DNA from 3 places in the Halomonas sp. KO116 genome. Region 2 is predicted to be linked to each of the others. Evidence: predicted binding sites of a transcription regulator. Region 2 holds the regulator's gene; each other region holds the start of a gene.

Evidence for each region. The regulator FNR, encoded in region 2, switches genes on or off when oxygen is low (the NO sensors DNR and NnrR bind a similar motif). The targets are predictions, from matches to a motif close to TTGATNTANATCAA.
Region 1: the regulator FNR is predicted to act here: its motif matches at 3,706-3,719, upstream of KO116_RS06885 (YfcC family protein).
Region 3: the regulator FNR is predicted to act here: its motif matches at 3,859-3,872, upstream of KO116_RS04910 (cytochrome ubiquinol oxidase subunit I).

Annotation. Positions count from the first base shown of each region.
Region 1 covers NZ_CP011052.1:1,490,602-1,497,012, forward strand. Annotated here, with positions in the region: gene KO116_RS06875 (ornithine carbamoyltransferase) at 1-919, opposite strand, end outside; gene KO116_RS06880 (arginine deiminase) at 938-2,167, opposite strand; gene KO116_RS06885 (YfcC family protein) at 2,190-3,635, opposite strand; gene KO116_RS06890 (DMT family transporter) at 4,158-5,096, opposite strand; gene KO116_RS06895 (MarR family winged helix-turn-helix transcriptional regulator) at 5,181-5,669, shown strand; gene KO116_RS06900 (LysR family transcriptional regulator) at 5,731-6,411, opposite strand, start outside.
Region 2 covers NZ_CP011052.1:1,161,468-1,167,878, reverse strand. Annotated here, with positions in the region: gene ccoS (cbb3-type cytochrome oxidase assembly protein CcoS) at 1-45, shown strand, start outside; gene KO116_RS05435 (sulfite exporter TauE/SafE family protein) at 42-734, shown strand; gene hemN (oxygen-independent coproporphyrinogen III oxidase) at 813-2,246, shown strand; gene fnr (fumarate/nitrate reduction transcriptional regulator Fnr) at 2,329-3,072, shown strand; gene ttcA (tRNA 2-thiocytidine(32) synthetase TtcA) at 3,065-3,976, opposite strand; gene KO116_RS05415 (DNA polymerase III subunit epsilon) at 4,082-4,744, opposite strand; gene KO116_RS05410 (DUF294 nucleotidyltransferase-like domain-containing protein) at 4,741-6,411, opposite strand, start outside.
Region 3 covers NZ_CP011052.1:1,044,956-1,051,366, reverse strand. Annotated here, with positions in the region: gene cydD (thiol reductant ABC exporter subunit CydD) at 1-914, opposite strand, end outside; gene cydX (cytochrome bd-I oxidase subunit CydX) at 898-1,017, opposite strand; gene cydB (cytochrome d ubiquinol oxidase subunit II) at 1,030-2,172, opposite strand; gene KO116_RS04910 (cytochrome ubiquinol oxidase subunit I) at 2,169-3,740, opposite strand; gene polA (DNA polymerase I) at 3,923-6,411, opposite strand, start outside.

The DNA of each region.
Region 1 (6,411 bases), 330 kb from region 2:
TTTCAAAGACGTCGTCGGTGACTTCCATGGCGTCGATGCCGAACTCGGCCTGTATTTCCTTGCCTATGGTGGTCTCGGTGTTATGGAAGGCCGGCAGACAATGCATGAACCTTACGCGGGGGTTGCCGGTTTTCTCCATCAGGGCAGCATTGACCTGATAGGGCTGCAACAGTTTGATTCGCTCTGCCCACTTTTCCTTGGGTTCACCCATGGACACCCACACGTCGGTGTAGACAAAATCCACGCTCGCAACGGCGGCATCAATGTCCTCCGTGATCATAATCCGGGCGCCGGTTTCACTGGCAATAGCCTGTGCTTCATTCTGAATAGCCTCGCTGGGCCAACAGGCCTTGGGCGCACACAAGCGCACATCCATTCCCATCATGGCGCCGCCGATCAGCAGGCTGTCGCCCATGTTATTCGCAGCGTCCCCGATAAATACAAAGGCAACATCCCGCAGCGGCTTTTCCACGTTTTCCTGCATGGTCAGGAAGTCTGCGAGGATCTGTGTGGGGTGGAATTCATTGGTCAGCCCATTGTAAACCGGCACGCCGGCATATTGTGCCAGCTCCTCAACCACCGTCTGGCCGAACCCCCGGTATTCGATGGCATCGTAAACGCGGCCGAGCACACGGGCGGTATCCTTGACGGATTCCTTGTGGCCGATATGGGTGCCCGTCGGGCCCAGATAGGTTACTCGGGCGCCCTGATCAAACGCTGCAACCTCAAAGCCTACCCGGGTTCGGGTGGAGTTCTTTTCAAAGATCAGCGCTATGTCCTTGCCCTGCAACTGCGGTACTTCGGTGCCGGCGTACTTGGCTGTTTTCAGGTCGGTGGAAAGCTTGAGCAAAAAACTGATCTCTCGGGGCGTAAAGTCCCTCAGGGTCAGGAAGTGCCGGTTCTTGAGATTGAAAGCCATGGTTCTGCTCCTACCTTGTCAGACTGTATCTCGTATTGTCGGGCAGCTCATGCAGCGCCCACCGCCCCGGCCCCGGCCCAACTCCGCTCCGGGTATGGCCAGTACCTCTATGCCGGCTGCTTCCAGCGCAGCATTGGTATCGTCGTTGCGGTCATAACCGATGACGACCCCCGGACTCAGTGCCAGCACGTTATTGCCATCGTTCCATTGTTCTCGCTCCCGTTCGGCAGGGGTATCGCCACCCGTGGCGACCACTTCCAGGGACGGGTAACCAAGTACATCGGCAACAACATCAAACAGCGGACGGCTGTCCTGGAAGAACGACAGGTGCTTGCTGCCTTCCCCCGGACGCAGGTCGTAGCAAACCATTTCATCTGCGACTTCCTTGAAAGTGGTCACTACATTGCCGCCACAGAAGGTAAACACGGTATCCAAGTGCATGGCAGAACGGCTCTTGGGAATCTGGCAGGCAATTATCCGTTCTGCAGTGCCGTTAGCAAAAAGCGTCTTGGCCAGCTGGCCAATGGCTTGCGGAGAGGATCGTTCCCCCATTCCCACCAGCACGACACCATTACCCACCGGCATGATGTCCCCTCCTTCCAGGGTCGCCAGCGCATGATCTTCAAGTGGGTCGCCCCAATGCACGTTCACCTTGCCGGCAAACTTCGGATGGAACCGGTAGATCGCGCTCATTAGCAGCGTCTCTGGTTTGCGCGCAGCCCAGTACATAGGGTTCAGGGTGACACCACCATAAATCCAGGCGCTGTTATCCCGGGTGAACAGTAAGTTGGGCAGTGGCGGCAGCACAAAGCCGTGAGGCCCCAGATGGTTACCGAACAGCCCTGCAGGGTCGAAAGGCAGGTCACCTACTTCCAAACCACCAATGAGAAATTTCGCCAGCGTATTACCAGGCAGTTCGTTCATCCATGCGCGAAGGTCGGATACCATGCCTACCCCGATATGATTCCAGGTAATCCGGTGGTCTAGAACCCAGGTACGTGCTTCGGGAATATCAAGCGTTGTCGCCAGCAGGTCGTTAACGTCCAGAACCTCCACACCACGTTCACGCATTACCTCGGCGAATACGTCATGGTCTTTCTGTGCCTGCTTGACCCAGAAGACATCGTCGAACAACAACGCATCGCAGTTGGAGGGAGTCAGTCTTCTATGGGCTAGCCCAGGGCGGCAGACGATAACTTGCCGTAAAGTCCCAGTTTCCGAGTGAACGCCCAAAGTGTGTTCTGACATGTCGCATACTCCTTTGCCCTGATTATAGAAATGCACCAATGCTAATAACTGCACTGATAAAAACAGTCAAAATAAGAAGGAGAGGCCAGATAAATACTAGCCAACGGTCATAAGAGATACGGCCTATCGCTAGGCCACCGACCACTACGGCAAAGGTCGGGTTTATCAGATTAACCAGGCCGTTGGCTGATTGGTAAGCAGTTACCACCAAGTCACGTCCTACGTCAGCAAAGTCGCCCAAGGGCGCTAAAATAGGCATGGATAGTACGGCAAGTCCGGATGAGGAGGGTACGAAGAAACTCATTCCTACCTCGATCCAGAACATCAAATTGATAAAGGTTAGTTCAGGCAATCCACCTAATGTACTTTCGGCGCTATGCAAGATGGTATCGGCAATCATGCCTTGTTCCATGATCACCACGATGCCGCGGGCCAGACCAACGACCAGGGCTACGCCGAGCAGATCGCGGGCGCCGTCGACAAAACTACTGGTCAGCTTTTTCTCGCCCAGCCGAGCGATGATGCCGATCACAATGGCGGAACCAAAGAAAAGTGCGCCCATCCTAGCCATCCACCAGCCTTGGGACGAGACGCCCCAAATCATCGCGATGAAGGTCAGAGCAAAAATAACAAGGGTAATTTTCTGAGTGCCTGAAAGATCAAAATTTTCCAGCTCGTCGTGTCCCTGTAGAAAGAGTTTGCGGTGTGCATCCTGTTGTCTGGCCACAACGGAGCGAGCAGGATCCAACTTAATGCGTTTGGCGTAGCGCATCACGTAGACTGAACAAATCACCAGCCCGCCAATCAGCAGCACCAGCCGAAGTACAATTCCCTCTGTAAAAGGAATATCCGCTGCGTTAGAGGCAATGACAGTAGCGAAGGGGTTGATAGTGGAGCCCAACACACCAATACCAGCGCCGATCAGAATCACGGCGACTCCTGTGATCGCATCATAGCCAGCAGCGATGATGATGGGGATTAGAATGGCATAGAAGGCCAGAGTCTCTTCTGCCATGCCATAGGTGGTGCCTCCGAGGGCAAACAGCGTCATCAGGATGGGGATCATCCAGATCTCTCGGCCTTCCAGCCGATGCATCACGTTACGTATCCCCGTGTCGATTGCGCCGGTAGCATTGATAACGCCTAAGAAGCCACCCAAAAACAGCACAAATAAGGCAACGTCGATGGCATTGGCGACATAGCTGTCGGGATCATAGAAACCCGCCGTGGGGGCCAGCATGACGTCCACAAAACCTTGAGGGTTTGAATCAACCGTTACATAGGTGCCAGGTACTGCAATTTCGCGTCCGACCTCTTCGTTCATCGTACGTTCGTATTGCCCGGCAGGAATGATCCAGGTCAGCGCCGCTACAAGAATAATTAGCAGGAAGAGAATTGAGTAGGCTGTAGGGAACCGTGTCGCTAGATCCTCTTCAGGCTTTGGTGAAGTGAGCTTTTCATCTGACATGCGCTGTCTCCGACCTATGGTTAAGGAGCAATCAACTATATTCAGTGTATTCCCATTACAATGGCTTGAATTGATTTAGATCAATCACGCAAAAGTACATGCAGCTGCAGCTAATAAATGACGAAAAATTTAATTGGTCGAGCCGTGCTTGCTGCTGTAACTGGTAATGCAGATTTTGAGCTTTGGTATGTTCTGAAGACGAGCTGGTAAGTTTTTCGTAGCTTTAGCTATTATTATTTTTTACGTTTTTTTGGCAGCAGGCTAAGTTTGGTTCTGTGATTTATTCACTAGTGGTTTTTATATCTCGCTACAGCACATCGGTTTGATGAATCTCGGGGCTTGAAATAAACGCTGTGATCTTTTCCCAGCAACAGGTCTTCTACAAGTGAGATTTTCAGCTACGTTTACCCCATGGAGTGTCGCATTCTGTAGCAGTAAGTAGGATCGTATAACAGTTCTTGTCCCCCTCTCAGTGGCGCCCTGCCATGATCATCACATTGCCTCATCGCTTAAGGCCACCGTTTAGACTGCTTTATCAGGCACCTGCTTCGCTTTACCAATGTTAAGCAAGGCAATACCGGCACCAATCAGTAGGATGCCAGGCAGCAAGCCCTCAGGGGCAGTTTCTCCCTGTAACAGGATGGCGACTGGAACTCCCACCACGGCACCGACGGAGCCCAACAAACTCAGAAATACCGGGCCACCGCTTTTTTGCAGCAGGAAGAGCAGTAAAAACTGGCCAGCGAACACCACTGCTTGGACAGCAATTAGGACTATCGGCAGAGACCGATCCATGGAGACGTGAAGTGAGAAGCCTGGCAGTAGGCCCACTCCCAGCAGAAGAATAGAGGCAGCTATCAGCATTCCAGGCGCCAAGGCATCGCTGGATACGCCCACTGGCCAGCGCAGGGTCCGGTAGAGGTTGCCGATGGCCAGCAGCACAGGGCCAATCAAGGCAAGAAGAATCCACAGGTAGTCAGCATCAGGGGCGGAAAGCTTATGGAAAGCCAGAGTGAAGGCGCCCGCAAGGGCTGACATGACGCCAGCCGCACGCAAGAGCTGAAAGCGCTCCATTTTTAACGTCAACGCACCAACGTAGGTGAGCAGCGGTGGCAACGTGATGATCAATGCCACAAATCCTGCGCCGACATGGGGGATAGCCGAAAAGAAGAGCAGGTTGGCGCCCGCCACGCCCAGCAGCGCAGAGATCAGGTAGTACTCGACGCTGCGAACGGTCAACGGTGGCAGATTGCGGCGATAGGCGGCGAGTGCAAGCAGAATAATGGCCGCTCCCAAAATGGACCAAAACAGAAAAGCGAGCGCTGATAGCTGCATTTCACCCGCGAGCTTTGCCAAATTAGTCGACAGGCCCAGCAAGGCGCCACCGGCGAGCAGATACAGCAGCGGGGCAAGCCAGGTTCTTTTAGAGGAGTATAGCTTGGGTTTGTTGGGTAATGTCATTAGCAGCCTTCAAGGATTATATCTTGATATCAAGGTATGTAAGATTAACCTTGACGTCAAGGTATATAGGCGCAAAATACGTTTATGGATCATGTAGACCACATACTCAAACAGTGGCGCCAGGAGCGTCCCGACCTCGACGTAGCCCCGATGGGTACTATCGGGCGGGTCAAACGGCTGAACCACACCTTGATGCGCGCGATGGAGAAGACCTGGGCGAAATATGGCCTGACGGATGCGAGCTTTGACGTACTGGCAACGCTGCGCCGAGAGGGAGCGCCCTATGCGCTATCGCCGAGCGATTTGATGGCATCCACCATGGTGACCTCAGGCACCATGACTCACCGTATCCATCAATTGGAAAAGTCAGGACTGATCGAGCGGGTCAAGAACCCGGATGATGGTCGCGGTTTTCTGATCTCTCTTTCTCAGCGTGGATTTGATCTGATCGACGAAGCGGTGGCTGCTCATGTAGAGACACAGGCGCAGCTGGTGAGCGGGCTGACTGACGAACAACGTCAACAACTGGATGCGTTGTTAAAGCAGTTCCTGGCGGGGGTTGGGCAGGAGTGATCGCTTTTGCCATCGGAGTGCGCTGTCACTTGATTCGCCCTTCAGGTACCAGACCTTGTGGTTACCGTCCGCGAAGCCCCTCAGTGATCGTTTCCATAAACGCGCGTACTTTAGCCACATGACGCAAATCTGGATGGGTGAGCAGCCAAAGCTGAGTCGTCAGCGCGTCAATCGGCTGGCTGAGTCTGAGTAGTGCTTCATCGGCATCGCCAAGATAGCAAGGCAGTACCGCAATGCCCGCCCCATGACGGACCGCCAGCTGCATCCCCAGCATGCTGTCCAGTCGGTAGGCCGCGTGTTTACCCACCATCCACTGCTCAAGCGCTGTATCGCCTAGGTGAACATCCGGGCCTATCCAGTTTTCTGTTGTTAGTGACGTTGGATCTAATGGCAGAGGAGCTTTTTGCCAAAGCGCTTGTTGTCCATAAACTGCCAAGGGGATGTCGCTTACTTTTCGGCCTACAAGCGTTTCCGGTGGCTTGCAGGTTGGACGGATAGCGATATCGGCCTCACGTCGCGTCAAACTATGAAGCTGGTTGGAGATGACCACTTCCAGCGAGATAGCCGGATAGGTTTCTCGAAAGCTTGCCAATAGCGGGGAGAGCAGGCCCGCGAAAAGTGTATCGGTCGTGGTGATTCGCAGGCTGCCGGTAAGCGCTAAATCCTGCCCGATGATTCGGCGCTCCGCGCCGTTGATCTCATTTTGCACACGCAGGGCCGACGCTGTTAAATCGTCGCCTGC
Region 2 (6,411 bases):
CCCTCCGACACACACTCGTCCGACGACCAAGAGCCCCGGCCATGAATCCAACCGGCCTTGACCTGCCGCCACTACTGGCAGCATTCGTGTTTGGTTTGATGGGCGGCGCCCATTGCATTGGCATGTGTGGTGGCATTATGAGCGCGCTCACTTTTGCAGTGCCCCCCAGCATGCGCCATCCGGCGCGTATGGGAGGCTTGCTGCTCAGCTATAACGCAGGTCGCATCACTAGCTACATGAGCGCAGGTGCGCTGGTAGCCCTACTAGGCACGCTATTTTCCCTCTCTGCCACGGCGAGAATGCTGCTACAAGTGTTTGCGGCGCTGATGCTGATCCTGATGGCGCTGTATATCGCCAACTGGTGGAAAGGGCTGCTCAAAGTGGAGGCGGTTGGCCGCCGTCTATGGCGCTTTATCGAGCCTGTGGGGCGGCGCTTAATGCCGGTGGTGTATATCCCTCAAGCCTTCGCGCTAGGCGCACTTTGGGGCTGGCTACCCTGTGGGCTGGTCTACTCCATGCTGGCCTGGAGCTTGGCGATTGCCGACCCGCTCCAGGGCGCGCTGCTAATGGGCGCATTTGGGCTAGGCACCCTGCCGGCGCTGCTCGCCACTGGCCTCGCTGCGCGCCAGCTAAGCCACCTGATTCGCCACCCGGCGACGCGCAGCGTGGCGGCACTAACGATTATCGCGTTTGCGCTGTGGCAGCTCTGGACTCTTACGGCACACAACTTCTAATAGCATGACATGGCTCAATCTTTACGCTTTCGTCACGGGTTAGGCTAGCGGCATTACCTCACGTCGGAGCGCCCCTTCATGCCCGTTCATGCCCCTGCGGTTTCACCTCTTGCCTCGTCTGTGGCGGCAGCGCCCGTGCAGCCGGTGTGGGATGAAGCCCTGCTGCGCCGCTACGACACCAGCGGACCACGCTACACGTCTTACCCCACGGCGCTGTCATTTCACGACCAATTCACCCCCGGTGACCTGACCCAGGCACTAGAGCGTAGCAATGCCAGTCAGCGTTCGCTGTCGCTGTATGTTCACGTGCCTTTTTGTCGCAAGATCTGTTTCTACTGCGCATGCAATAAAATCGCCACCAAGAACACCGCCCTGACCGAGCCCTACTTATCCCGACTCGACCGTGAAATGGTGCTGACCGCACGCCACTTGGATACCACACGACCGGTGAAGCAGTTGCACTGGGGTGGCGGAACACCGACGTTTCTTAACTTGAACCAGATGGGCGACCTGATTGATCGTTTGGATGCCCGGTTTGGCCTTTCGTCCTCTGCCGATCGCGATTACGCGATTGAAATAGACCCACGCGAAGCGGATGTATTTACGCTGCGCCACCTGCAATCGCTCGGTTTCAATCGCATCAGTTTAGGCGTGCAGGACTTAAGCCCGCTGGTGCAGAAAGCCATTAACCGTATTCAGCCACGAGTACTCACCGAGACGCTGATGGATGAAGCACACCGGCTGGGCTTTCGTTCGCTCAATCTCGATTTAATATACGGCTTGCCCTTTCAGACTGAAAAAAGCTTTGCAGACACCCTGCGTCAAGTGATCGAGTTAAATCCCGCACGGCTTTCTGTGTTTAACTACGCCCACATGCCCGAGCGCTTTGCCCCCCAGCGGCGGATTAACGTCGATGACCTGCCGGGTAGCGAAGAGAAGCTGGCAATTCTGCGCACCACGATAGAGATGCTCACCGCGGCTGGCTACGTACATATCGGGATGGATCACTTTGCCCGGCCTGACGATAGCCTGGCCATTGCCCAGCGCGACGGCTCGCTACAGCGCAACTTCCAAGGCTACTCCAGTCACGCCCAATGCGATTTAATCGGGCTTGGCGTTTCGGCGATTTCGCGCATTGATGACGTCTACGCGCAGAACCCGAGCGATCTGGCAAGCTACGAGGCGGCGTTGGATCAGGGCCAACTCGCCACTGTACGCGGCGTGCGGTTGAGCGACGACGACCTCATCCGTCGAGACGTGATTGAGCGGCTGATGTGCGATATGGGCATTGACCTGGCTGCGGTCAGCCAGCGCTGGAACATCGATGCCCCCCGCTATTTTGCCCCCGCGCTGGAGCGTTTACAGAGCGCCGAGCAAGATGGCCTACTGACCCGTAGTGGTGATCAACTTAGCGCCACGTCCATGGGTCGTCTGCTGGTGCGCCATTTAGCCATGGCGTTCGATACCCATCTTTCTGGGCAAATAGGGCAGCGCTACTCTAAGATTGTTTAATCACCTTATTGTAGGCATGCTAACGCCATCACAATAAGTAAGAATTTGCTAATTTTACCCTGACCCACTCAAGGAGCACCGCATGTTGGAACCTATGAGCAGCCGACGCTCGCTACTCCACGAAGCGCGCTGCCAAACCTGCAGCCTTAGCTCGCTGTGCCTGCCGCTTGCCCTTGAGTTGGACGATATGGGCCAGTTCGATGCCATTATTCGTCGTCGCGCACCGCTGAAAAAAGGCGAACCACTATTTCGCCAAAGCGATACTTTTACCAGCGTTTACGCGGTACGTTCGGGCAGTTTGAAACAAGTCACCTCAGAGGGAAACGGCAGCGAGCAACTGACCAATTTCTACCTCCCGAGCGAACTAGTGGGGTTGGACGGGATTGATGAGGAGCACTATCCAGGTAGCGTGATTGCCCTGGAAACGACCACCGTTTGCGAGATTCCCTTTGATCGCTTGGACTCACTCTCTGAGGAGTTGCCCGAACTGCGTGGCCAGCTGTATCGCAGCATGAGCAAAGAGTTACGCGATGACCGGCGCATGATGCGTCTGCTGTCGCGTAAAACCGCCGACCAGCGGCTGGCGAGCTTTTTGATTACCCTCTCGGATCGTTTTCGTCGCCGTGGCTACTCGCCCTACAGTTTCCGCCTTTCCATGCCCAGGGCCGATATCGGCAACTATTTGGGTTTAGCGGTGGAAACCGTCAGCCGGATTTTAAGCCGCTTCCAGCAGCAGAGCGTAATGGCGGTATCCGGGCGAGAGGTCAATATTCTTGATATGCAGCGCTTAATCACCCTCGCCGAAGAGGAGCAAAACGCTAGCTGACGTTAAATGCCTGGATACGCCCGGCCAGCAGCTCTGCCTGTTTGGCCTCTAAGCCTTCAAAATCGAAAAGGCTGCGGTCGGCCAACTGGGAAGGGGCAATATTAGTCACCGCCTTAAACATGCTCTCCAGGCGGCCGGGGAATTTTTTGTCCCACTCGGCGAGCATCTCTTTGACCACCTGGCGCTGCATATTGGGCTGCGAACCGCATAGATTGCAGGGAATAATCGGGAATTCCATCAGCCGTGAAAACTCGGCAATATCCGCCTCTTTACAGTAAGCCAACGGCCGAATGACGATATTTTTACCATCATCAGAAAGCAGCTTAGGCGGCATCGCTTTTAAGTTGCCGCCAAAGAACATATTGAGAAACAGCGTTTCAAGGATATCTTCGCGGTGGTGACCCAGGGCGATTTTATTGGCGCCAATCTCTTCAGCAAAACCATACAGCGAACCGCGGCGCAGACGTGAACAGAGCGCGCAAGTCGTTTTGCCTTCCGGGGTTTTCTCCTTCACCACCGAGTAGGTGTCGCGCTCGACAATGTGATACTCCACGCCCTGCTTATCCAGATACGCAGGCAGCACATGCTCGGGAAAACCGGGCTGTTTTTGATCCAGATTGACCGCTACCATTGAGAAATTGACCGGCGCGTTGCGCTGCAAGTTGCGCAAAATCTCCAGCATCGTATAGCTGTCTTTGCCGCCGGAGAGACAGACCATCACGCGGTCGCCTTCATTGATCATCTGGTAATCAATAATCGCATTGCCTACTTCTCGGCGCAGGCGCTTTTGCAGCTTGTTAAATTCACGTTTCTGCTTAGCATCAGCCAGCTCTGGCGAGTCTTGCTCAACATCAGCGAGGGCGGCTCCGAGGGAAGCAGGGTCAAAATGATCAAGAGATTGCATGGTATAAGCACTGCCGAGGGTGGAAGGCATTCAAGAAAAAGTGGCTGCTATTCTAACAACACTCACCGCCCTGACCCAACTACTCGTATGCAGCGCTGCCTATTACTAAGCAGCCTCCGCCATAATGCGCTGCAGGCGCATATACAGCAGCGCGCTGGAAGTGGCCTCACCTAACACACCCTGCATCCCCATCGCGGGTACTTGCCAGCACGCCAGCGCTTGAGCAAAGCTACTCGGTGCCTCTATCTCCGGGTGCAAGCGCCGCAGCTGGCGCTGATGCAGCTTTTCTACGTCGACCTGGGCATTGGGCAGCGCGAAATTCAACCGCTTTCTCAGCAACGCATTTAACGCGCCAATCCGCTGGTCTAACTGCCAGCCGACAATAGGTCGATTGCCAATAAACTCTACTAACGCATTTAAATTGTCGCGATTTGGCGCCGCCACACACCCCGCCTGACACAGCAGGTGATGGCGACGCAGCGATGCATGGTCAGCCTGCCCCGGTGCGCCTAACGTCAGCACAAAAGCACGGCTGGTACGCACCTGCTGTTGGCTAAGCACCACGGCGGCCAAACTGATCACAGGTGATGTCGGCGTAGGCGTTGATGTGCAGGCAAGCGCTACCAGCTCTTCGCCCATATAGGGCTGAAAGAGCCAGGCATAGGGAGAATCAGCACAGCGCCGCCGGTCGCTTTCGCGACGCAACAAGGTGCGTAAGGAACCGCTAAAAAGTGCCACGTGTCGATCTAACAGCCGTATTCCGCTCACGAATACTCCAAATGGTAACGATGGGAAAGCCGCTGCTTAAAGTCTTTGACAATATGCATCGCTTCACGCAATAGGTCGCGCTCAAGGGAAGAAAGATTTTGCACCACGACACGGTTAGCGCGACTGCTGTTTTGGGCGTTAGCTTCTTGAGCACCGACAGGCGTCTCCAACGCGGTTAGCTGCTGTTTAAGACGTAGCTCGGAAAACAGGGCCAACGCTTCGCCCAGGTCATCTGCAAAACGGCGATCCAATCGCCCATCGGCGGCCAGGGCATCCAAACGGTCAAACGTCGAGGTGGCTTGGATGCGCCGCTCAAGCGCCATGGTGCGCACGCCGTGAACAATGGGAAAAATACCGCCTTTCTTGATATCGATACCGTGCTGAGGCTTTTTCAGCGAGCCAAACAGCGTCAGCGGTGTGGAAAAACGTAGCGCCGTGCGCGCAAAGTACGAAAGCAACAGCTCATCACGAGAGCAGCGTTCAAATAGCTCTTCTCGTACACTGGCAAGCAGGCTGGGGTTACCGGCCACCGCATGGGCATCAAGCATGATCGCCAGCTTCATCAGGCTGTCACCATCCCGCTCGCTGGCCCATTTGGCAATATTGCTCTTCCACTGCGACACCGTGGCCACCCACTCAGGGTTTGAAACCATAATATTGCCGGGGCACGGCGGGTAGCCAAGCTGGATTAGGGTATCGGTGAGCGTTTGCATGTGGCTCAAAAGATCTGGCCACCGCGCGTCATCGGCTAAAATCAGACCATTATCCTGGTCTGTTTTTAGGATTTGCTCACCTCGCCCTTCGCTACCCATTACCATCATGCAGCTCTGGTCGCGATACTGTTCCTCTATCGTGAACTCCCAGGCCTTGCTCATGATCCGCCCGTTCAGCGCGGCGAGAAGATCCATCGCAAAACGCAGCTTTACGCCCTGGGCCATCAGCGCTTTTACCAGCTCCGGTGTACGTTGGCTGGCTGCCGACAGTGTCTCTAAACTGCTCGCCTGCTCGACCTGCAAACTCACCACGTAGCTGCGGCTTGAGAAATAGCTAAGCACGTCGGTGAGCTCGACGACGCCTTTTAAGACGTTTTGCTCGAGCACCACTACCCGCGTCACTTTATGGCGTGTCATTAAGACCAATACTTCAAACAAGTATTGTTCCGGCGCAACGGTGACCAGATTAAAATGGGCGAGCTCATCAAGCGGCGATGACACCGCACTACCGCCCAACACCAACCCATTGAGCAGGTCGGTTTTCGTCACCATGCCTAGCTTGCCTTGAGTCTCTACTAGCAGGCTATCAGCATAGCTATCGTTGAGCTGCTTCACCGCGCTGGCAATATCAGTAGCCGCCGCCATTAACAGCGGCGCACGCATACATTCGCTTACCTTGGCCAACATAAAACCCGCCATGGTGACGCCACCTTCGGCACGCTTTTCAGTCAGTAAGCGTGCTTTATGCGTCAACGATTGGCGAAAGAAATTACTGAAATCCGGGTAATGACGGCACAGCTGCTGAAACAACGCTTTGGGCAGTAGGTAACACAAGCACTCCTGCTCGGCCTTAAAACGATAGCGGCTTTTACCGTTAAGGATGCTGATCGCGCCAAATAGGTCCCCGGCCGTGTAATGGCCAATACGCGAGGTAGACGAGGGCAGCGTGGGGTC
Region 3 (6,411 bases), 120 kb from region 2:
TAGAACTCGGGCGCCAGCAGCAAAATGAACAGCGCTCCCTGATACGGCACCGGAACGTCTGCTTTCGCCCAGGGCAATAGGCCAAGCAAGCCCAAGCCTAGATAGAGCGCCACCAGGGCAATCGCCAGCGCGGCAAAAAACTCCAGCACCGCGCTAGATAGAAAGGCCAGTCTAAGCACCCGCATGGTACGCCCACGGTAGGCGTCACTTGCCTGGGCGACCTTGGCCTCCGCCTGGTCGGTCGCCCCCAGGCGCTGCAGCGTCGCCATCCCTCGAACCAGGTCGAGAAAGCGGCCACCCATACGCGCCAGTGCCGTGAACTGCTGCTGACTGGCACCCGCAGCGGCTCGGCCCACAAGGATCATAAACAGCGGCACCAAGGGTGCGGTCATCAGCATTAATCCCGCGGCCAACGGGCTATGCAACGCCACCACCGCCGCGATTAGGCAGGGAACGACAACGGCCAGCAGACTCTGTACCCGATAGCGACTAATGTAGCCGTCCAGGGCGTCCACCTGCTCCAGCACCTGAGTTGCCAAGGCACCATCGCTGCCAAATTGGCGCCTCACCGGCCCAAGACGGCCAAGCTGCGTTAATAACTGGCTGCGTAAGGCGACACGGGCATGCCGACTGGCTTGGCGAGATAACCCTTCACGGCCAGCGTGGAGCAAAGGGCGGAGCACCATGCATACTGCCAGCCCTGCTAACCATGCCGACGGGTGGCCCAGCGACTCCCGGCCCTGCCAGAGCAGTAACCAGTGATGGAACAGTGCCGCCAGCAGCCAACTCTGGGTAATCAGCAGTACCACGCCGATCAGCGCAAGCAGTGTGGCGCCCCGCAACCACCAGCGTTGCGGGGCCAGGCAGCGGTTCAGCCGCTGCCCCGGGTCAATAACGTCAGTCGCTCCGCTCATGCTCGGCTTCGCCTTCATAACCATTCACTTCAAGCCGCATGGCGATAAGAACAGTGACGACAGCTGCCAGCGTGACACCCAAAATCCAGGCGAAATACCACATAGGATCATCTCCTCAGTAAAGTGCTTTGTCGTTATCACGAATAAACTGCTCATTTAGGCGACCGCGCATGACCCAATAACTCCAGGCGGTATAGAGCAATATCAACGGCACGAAGATACACACCACCACAAACATGATCTTGAGCGTCAGCTCACTCGCCGTGGCATCCCACATGGTGAGGCTATGATTAGGGTTGAGTGTCGACGGCATCACGAAAGGGAACATCGTCACGCCAGTGGTGACCACCACCATGGCCATAGCAATGGCCGAACTGGTAAATGCCAGCGCATGCCGCCCCAGTTTCATGGTCAACGAGCAGAGTACAAAACCCAATACGCCTACTATCGGCAGTAGCCATAACAGCGGGAAGCGGCTGTAGTTGGTCATCCAACCGCCAACACTGACCGTGACGATTTTGCCAGTGGTATCGTTGTAGCCCTGGGTGTCGATCACGCTGGCCACCTGGTAGCCATCAACGCCCCATAGCAGCCAGACCCCACCCAGCACGAACAGTGCCGCGCACACCAATGCGGTGAGGCTGCCGATGGCCGCACTCCGCCTGCGTAGCTCACCCTCGGTTTTGAGCTGCAGCCAGGCCGCGCCGTGGGTGACAAACATCAGCAGGCTCAACAGCCCGGCCAACAGCGCAAACGGATTCAATAGCCCCAGTAAGCCGCCCTGATACTCCAAACGCAGATAGTCATCGAACTGGAAGGGAACGCCCTGGAGAAGATTGCCAAAGGCGACACCAAAGATCAGCGCAGGAACGGCGGAGCCGATCGTCAGCCCCCAGTCCCAGCGACTGCGCCAGGTGGGGTTGTCCAACTTGGAGCGGTAATCAAACGCTAAGGGGCGCAGGAAAAGCGCGAACAGCGTCAACATCAAAGCGAAATAGAAGCCGTTGAAAGCGGTTGCGTAAACCGGCGGCCAGGCAGCGAACAGTGCGCCCCCGGCGGTCACCAGCCAGACCTGGTTGCCGTCCCAGTGAGGCGCCATGGAGTTGATCATCACCCGACGTTCAAGATCGTTGCGGCCAACGACCTTAAGCAAGGTGGCAACGCCCATATCAAATCCATCGGTGACCGCGAAGCCGATCAACAGCACACCGATCAGCACCCACCAGACAAACCTAAGTGTTTCGTAGTCCATCATCATGCCTCCCGTGGCGGGGTGGAAATTAGGTAGCCGGAATCGGCTTCATCATCCAGGTAACCGCTACCGGAAGGCCCCTTGCGGGCAAAGTGCTGCATCAACCACATTTCAATGATGACGAAGGTGGTGTAGAGGATGCCGATGGCAATCAGGGTAGTGAGTACCTGCTCGGCCGTTAGGCTGGAAATAGCCAGGTGCACCGGTAGGATCTCGCCGATGGCCCAGGGCTGGCGGCCGTACTCGGCCACGAACCAACCTGCTTCACAGGCGATCCAGGGCAACGGCAGGCTGAACAGCGCAAAGCGCAGTAACCAAGGGGACGTCTCAGGCTGACGGCGCAGACTATGCCAGAGGGCCAGGGCAAACAGCAGCAGCATGCTAAAGCCAGCGGCTACCATGGCCCGAAAAGACCAGAACAGCGGCCAAACCTTGGGAATCGACGCCTCTACGGCCTGGTTAATCTCGGCGGCCGTCGCATTGGCCACATCGTCGCTATAAGCGCTAAGCAGCAGCCCATAGCCGAGATCGCTGCGCACCTGCTCGAACCGGGCCTGATCCCCTTCGCGCTCTTCACCGCTGCGCAGGCGCTGCATAAGGGCATAGGCTTCCTGGCCGTTGACGATGCGTTCGCGGTGCTCCGCCTTAAGCTCGCGGATCCCCATCACTTCGGTATCCAGCGAGCGCGTAGCGATCAAGCCCATCACGCCAGGTATCTTGATGGCTAGGTCGGTGCGCTGTTCAGCCTCGTTGGGCAGCCCAAACAGGGTAAAGGCAGCCGGTGCAGGATGGGTTTGCCATTCGGCCTCGATGGCGGCCAGTTTGACCTTTTGGACGTCTCCCAGCTCATAACCAGACTCGTCGCCCAGAACAATCACCGACAGTACACTAGCCAAGCCAAAAGCAGACGCAATCGTGAAGCTGCGCCGCGCAAAGGCGATCTCGCGACCCTTGAGCAGGTACCAGCTTGAAATCGCCAGCACGAAAACCGCGCCGGTGACGTAGCCCGCCGACACGGTATGCACGAATTTGACTTGGGCAACGGGGTTGAGCAGCACTTCAGCAAAGCTGGTCAGCTCCATACGCATGGTGGCAAGGTTGAGCTCTGATCCCACGGGGTGCTGCATCCAGCCATTGGCTACCAGAATCCACAGGGCCGACATGTTGGTCGCCAACGCCATCAACCAGGTAACCGCCAGATGTTTCTCTTTTGACAGGCGATCCCAGCCGAAAAAGAACAGCCCGACCAGGGTCGACTCAAGGAAGAACGCCATCAAGGCTTCTATCGCCAGCGGCGCGCCGAAGATATCGCCGACATAATGGGAGTAGTACGACCAGTTGGTGCCGAACTGAAACTCCATAGCGATGCCGGTGGTTACCCCCAACGCAAAGTTAATACCGAACAGCTTGCCCCAGAACTTGGTCATCTGACGATAAATGGTCTTACCGGTCATCACATAGACCGTCTCCATAACCGCCAGCAGTATCGATAGCCCTAGCGTTAAAGGTACAAACAGGAAATGCACCATCGCCGTAAAGGCGAACTGCAACCTGGATAATTCAACAATGTCCATGAGTGACTCCCGATGGATAGCTTAAACACACCCCTCACCCCACCGGGAAGCCACTGACTGGCGCTCACCCAGGCAAAGGCGATGGGTATAAGGTTATGCCTCCACCCGAGCCAAAATTTTGATCCTGGTCAATTCCTTATCTATGCATGGTGCGGTTGCGACAAAATGCCCTTATCACCTGGCTAGTGCGCCTCATCCCAGTTCGCGCCGCTTTCCGCTTCGACAATCAGCGGCACTTTCAACTCCGCCGCGCCCTGCATGCGTTTTTGCACCTGCTCAATAAATACCTCGACCTGCTTCTCGGCCACCTCAAACACCAGCTCATCGTGCACCTGCATCACCATCAGCGCATCAAACTCGCCTTCCGCTAACCACGCATCCACGTCGATCATCGCCTGCTTGATGATATCGGCGGCCGTGCCCTGCATCGGCGCGTTAATCGCGGTGCGCTCTGCGCCTTGGCGGCGGTTACGGTTTTGCGACTGGATTTCCGGCAGGTAGAGCCGCCGACCCAGGACGGTCTCTACAAAGCCGTCCTCTGCGGCTTCGGTGCGAATACGGTCCATGTAGCGGGCAACGCCTGGGTAACGGTCAAAGTAGCGATCAATATAGGTTTGCGCCTGGTTGCGCTCGATATGCAGCTGGCGGGACAGCCCCCAGGCACTCATGCCGTAAATCAAACCGAAGTTGATCGCTTTGGCGCTACGGCGCTGGTCGCCAGAGACCTTTTCTAGCGAGGTACCAAACACTTCTGCCGCCGTGGCGGTGTGGATATCGCGCCCCTCGGCAAAGGCTTCCAGCAGCCCTTTGTCTTCAGATAAGTGCGCCATAATGCGCAGTTCGATCTGGGAGTAGTCGGCGGCGACAATGCGGTAGCCGGGGCGGGCGATAAACGCCTGGCGAATTTTGCGTCCCTCTTCGGTACGAATGGGAATGTTCTGTAAGTTGGGGTCCGACGACGACAGCCGCCCGGTGGCGGTAACCGCTTGATGGTAGCTGGTATGCACCCGGCCAGTGGCTTTATTGAGCAGCCTTGGCAATTTGTCGGTGTAGGTGGATTTAAGCTTGGCCAGCCCCCGGTGCTGCATAATCACCTTGGGCAGCGGGTAGTCCAGCGCCAGCTCCTCCAGCACGCCTTCCGCGGTAGAAGGCGCGCCTTTGGGCGTTTTCTTAAGCACTGGGATCTTCTGCTCTTCAAACAGAATCTGGCCTAGTTGCTTGGGTGAGCCCAAATTAAATTCCCGCCCGGCCAGTTCAAACGCTTCGCGCTCTAGCTCGCCAATACGCTTTTCTAACTGCTGGCTCTGCTTGTGCAGTAGATCCGCATCCACCGCCACCCCATTACGCTCAATGCGCGAGAGCACTTTGATCAGCGGCAGTTCGATATTATCCAGCACTTCTGCCAAGCGCCCCTCGTTTTCGACCTGTGGGCGTAGCGTTTGCTGCAGCCGTAGGGTGATATCGACATCTTCGCAGGCGTAAGGCGCCGCCTGCTCCAGGGCAATCTGGTTAAAGGTGAGCTGCTTGGCGCCCTTACCGGCAATCTCTTCAAAGGAGATGGTCTTTTCGCCCAAATACTTCAGCGCCAGCGAGTCCATATCGTGGCGGGTGGCCGTGGAGTTGAGCACGTACGACGCCAACATGGTGTCGGCAAACGGGCCCGCCACTGAGATGGCGTAGTTGGCCAGCACCGAAATATCGTACTTGAGGTTCTGGCCAATCTTGGTTTTGGTCGGGTCTTCCAGCAGCGGCTTTAGCGCCGCCAGCACCGTTTTGCGGTCAAGCTGCTGGGGGGCATCCAGATAGTCGTGGGCCAGCGGAATATAGGCCGCCTCCCCCGCTTCCAGCGACAAGCCGACGCCGACGATTTCTGCATCCATATAGTTGAGGCTGGTGGTTTCCAAATCAAAACAGAAGCGCTCGGCGTTTTGTAGCCTATCCAGCCAGCGCTCAAAGTCTGCCTGTTCGAGGATGACGTGATCTTCACGGGCACTCCCATTGGCAGATGCCTCTGTGCCCTCGGGCTCGCTATCGTCAGCGCTGGCAGGGACAGGCTCGCCGCCTTTCACATCATCCACGCCTTCATCTTTGCCTTCCAGCAGCTCACCTAGCCACTGTCGGAACTCCATCTCTTTATACAGCGTGACCAGCGCTTCACGGTCGGGATGAGCGATATCCAGGTCATCCAGGCCCACCGGCAAATCGCAATCGACCTTGATGGTCGCTAACTGATACGAAAGGAAGGCCTGATCGCGATGCTCTTCAAGTTTCTTGGGCAGCGTTTTTGCGCCCCGGAAAGTAAGCGTTTTGACCCGTTCTAAATCGCTATAAATGGTCTCCAGGCCGCCGCCCATGCCTTGCAGTAGACCAATCGCAGTCTTTTCACCCACGCCGGGCACGCCAGGAATGTTATCGACCTTGTCGCCCATCAGGGCGAGAAAATCGATAATCAGCGCAGGGGGCAGGCCGAACTTATCCTCCACGCCCCCCTCGTCCAGGGTTTCATCCTTCATGGTGTTGACCAGCGTGATATGGGCATTGACCAGTTGCGCCATATCCTTGTCGCCGGTGGAAATGACCGCATCGCGCCCTGCTTGGGTGGCGTGGTGGGCCAGGGTGCCAATCACATCGTCCGCCTCCACCCCTTCAATGCACAGCAGCGGCAGGCCCA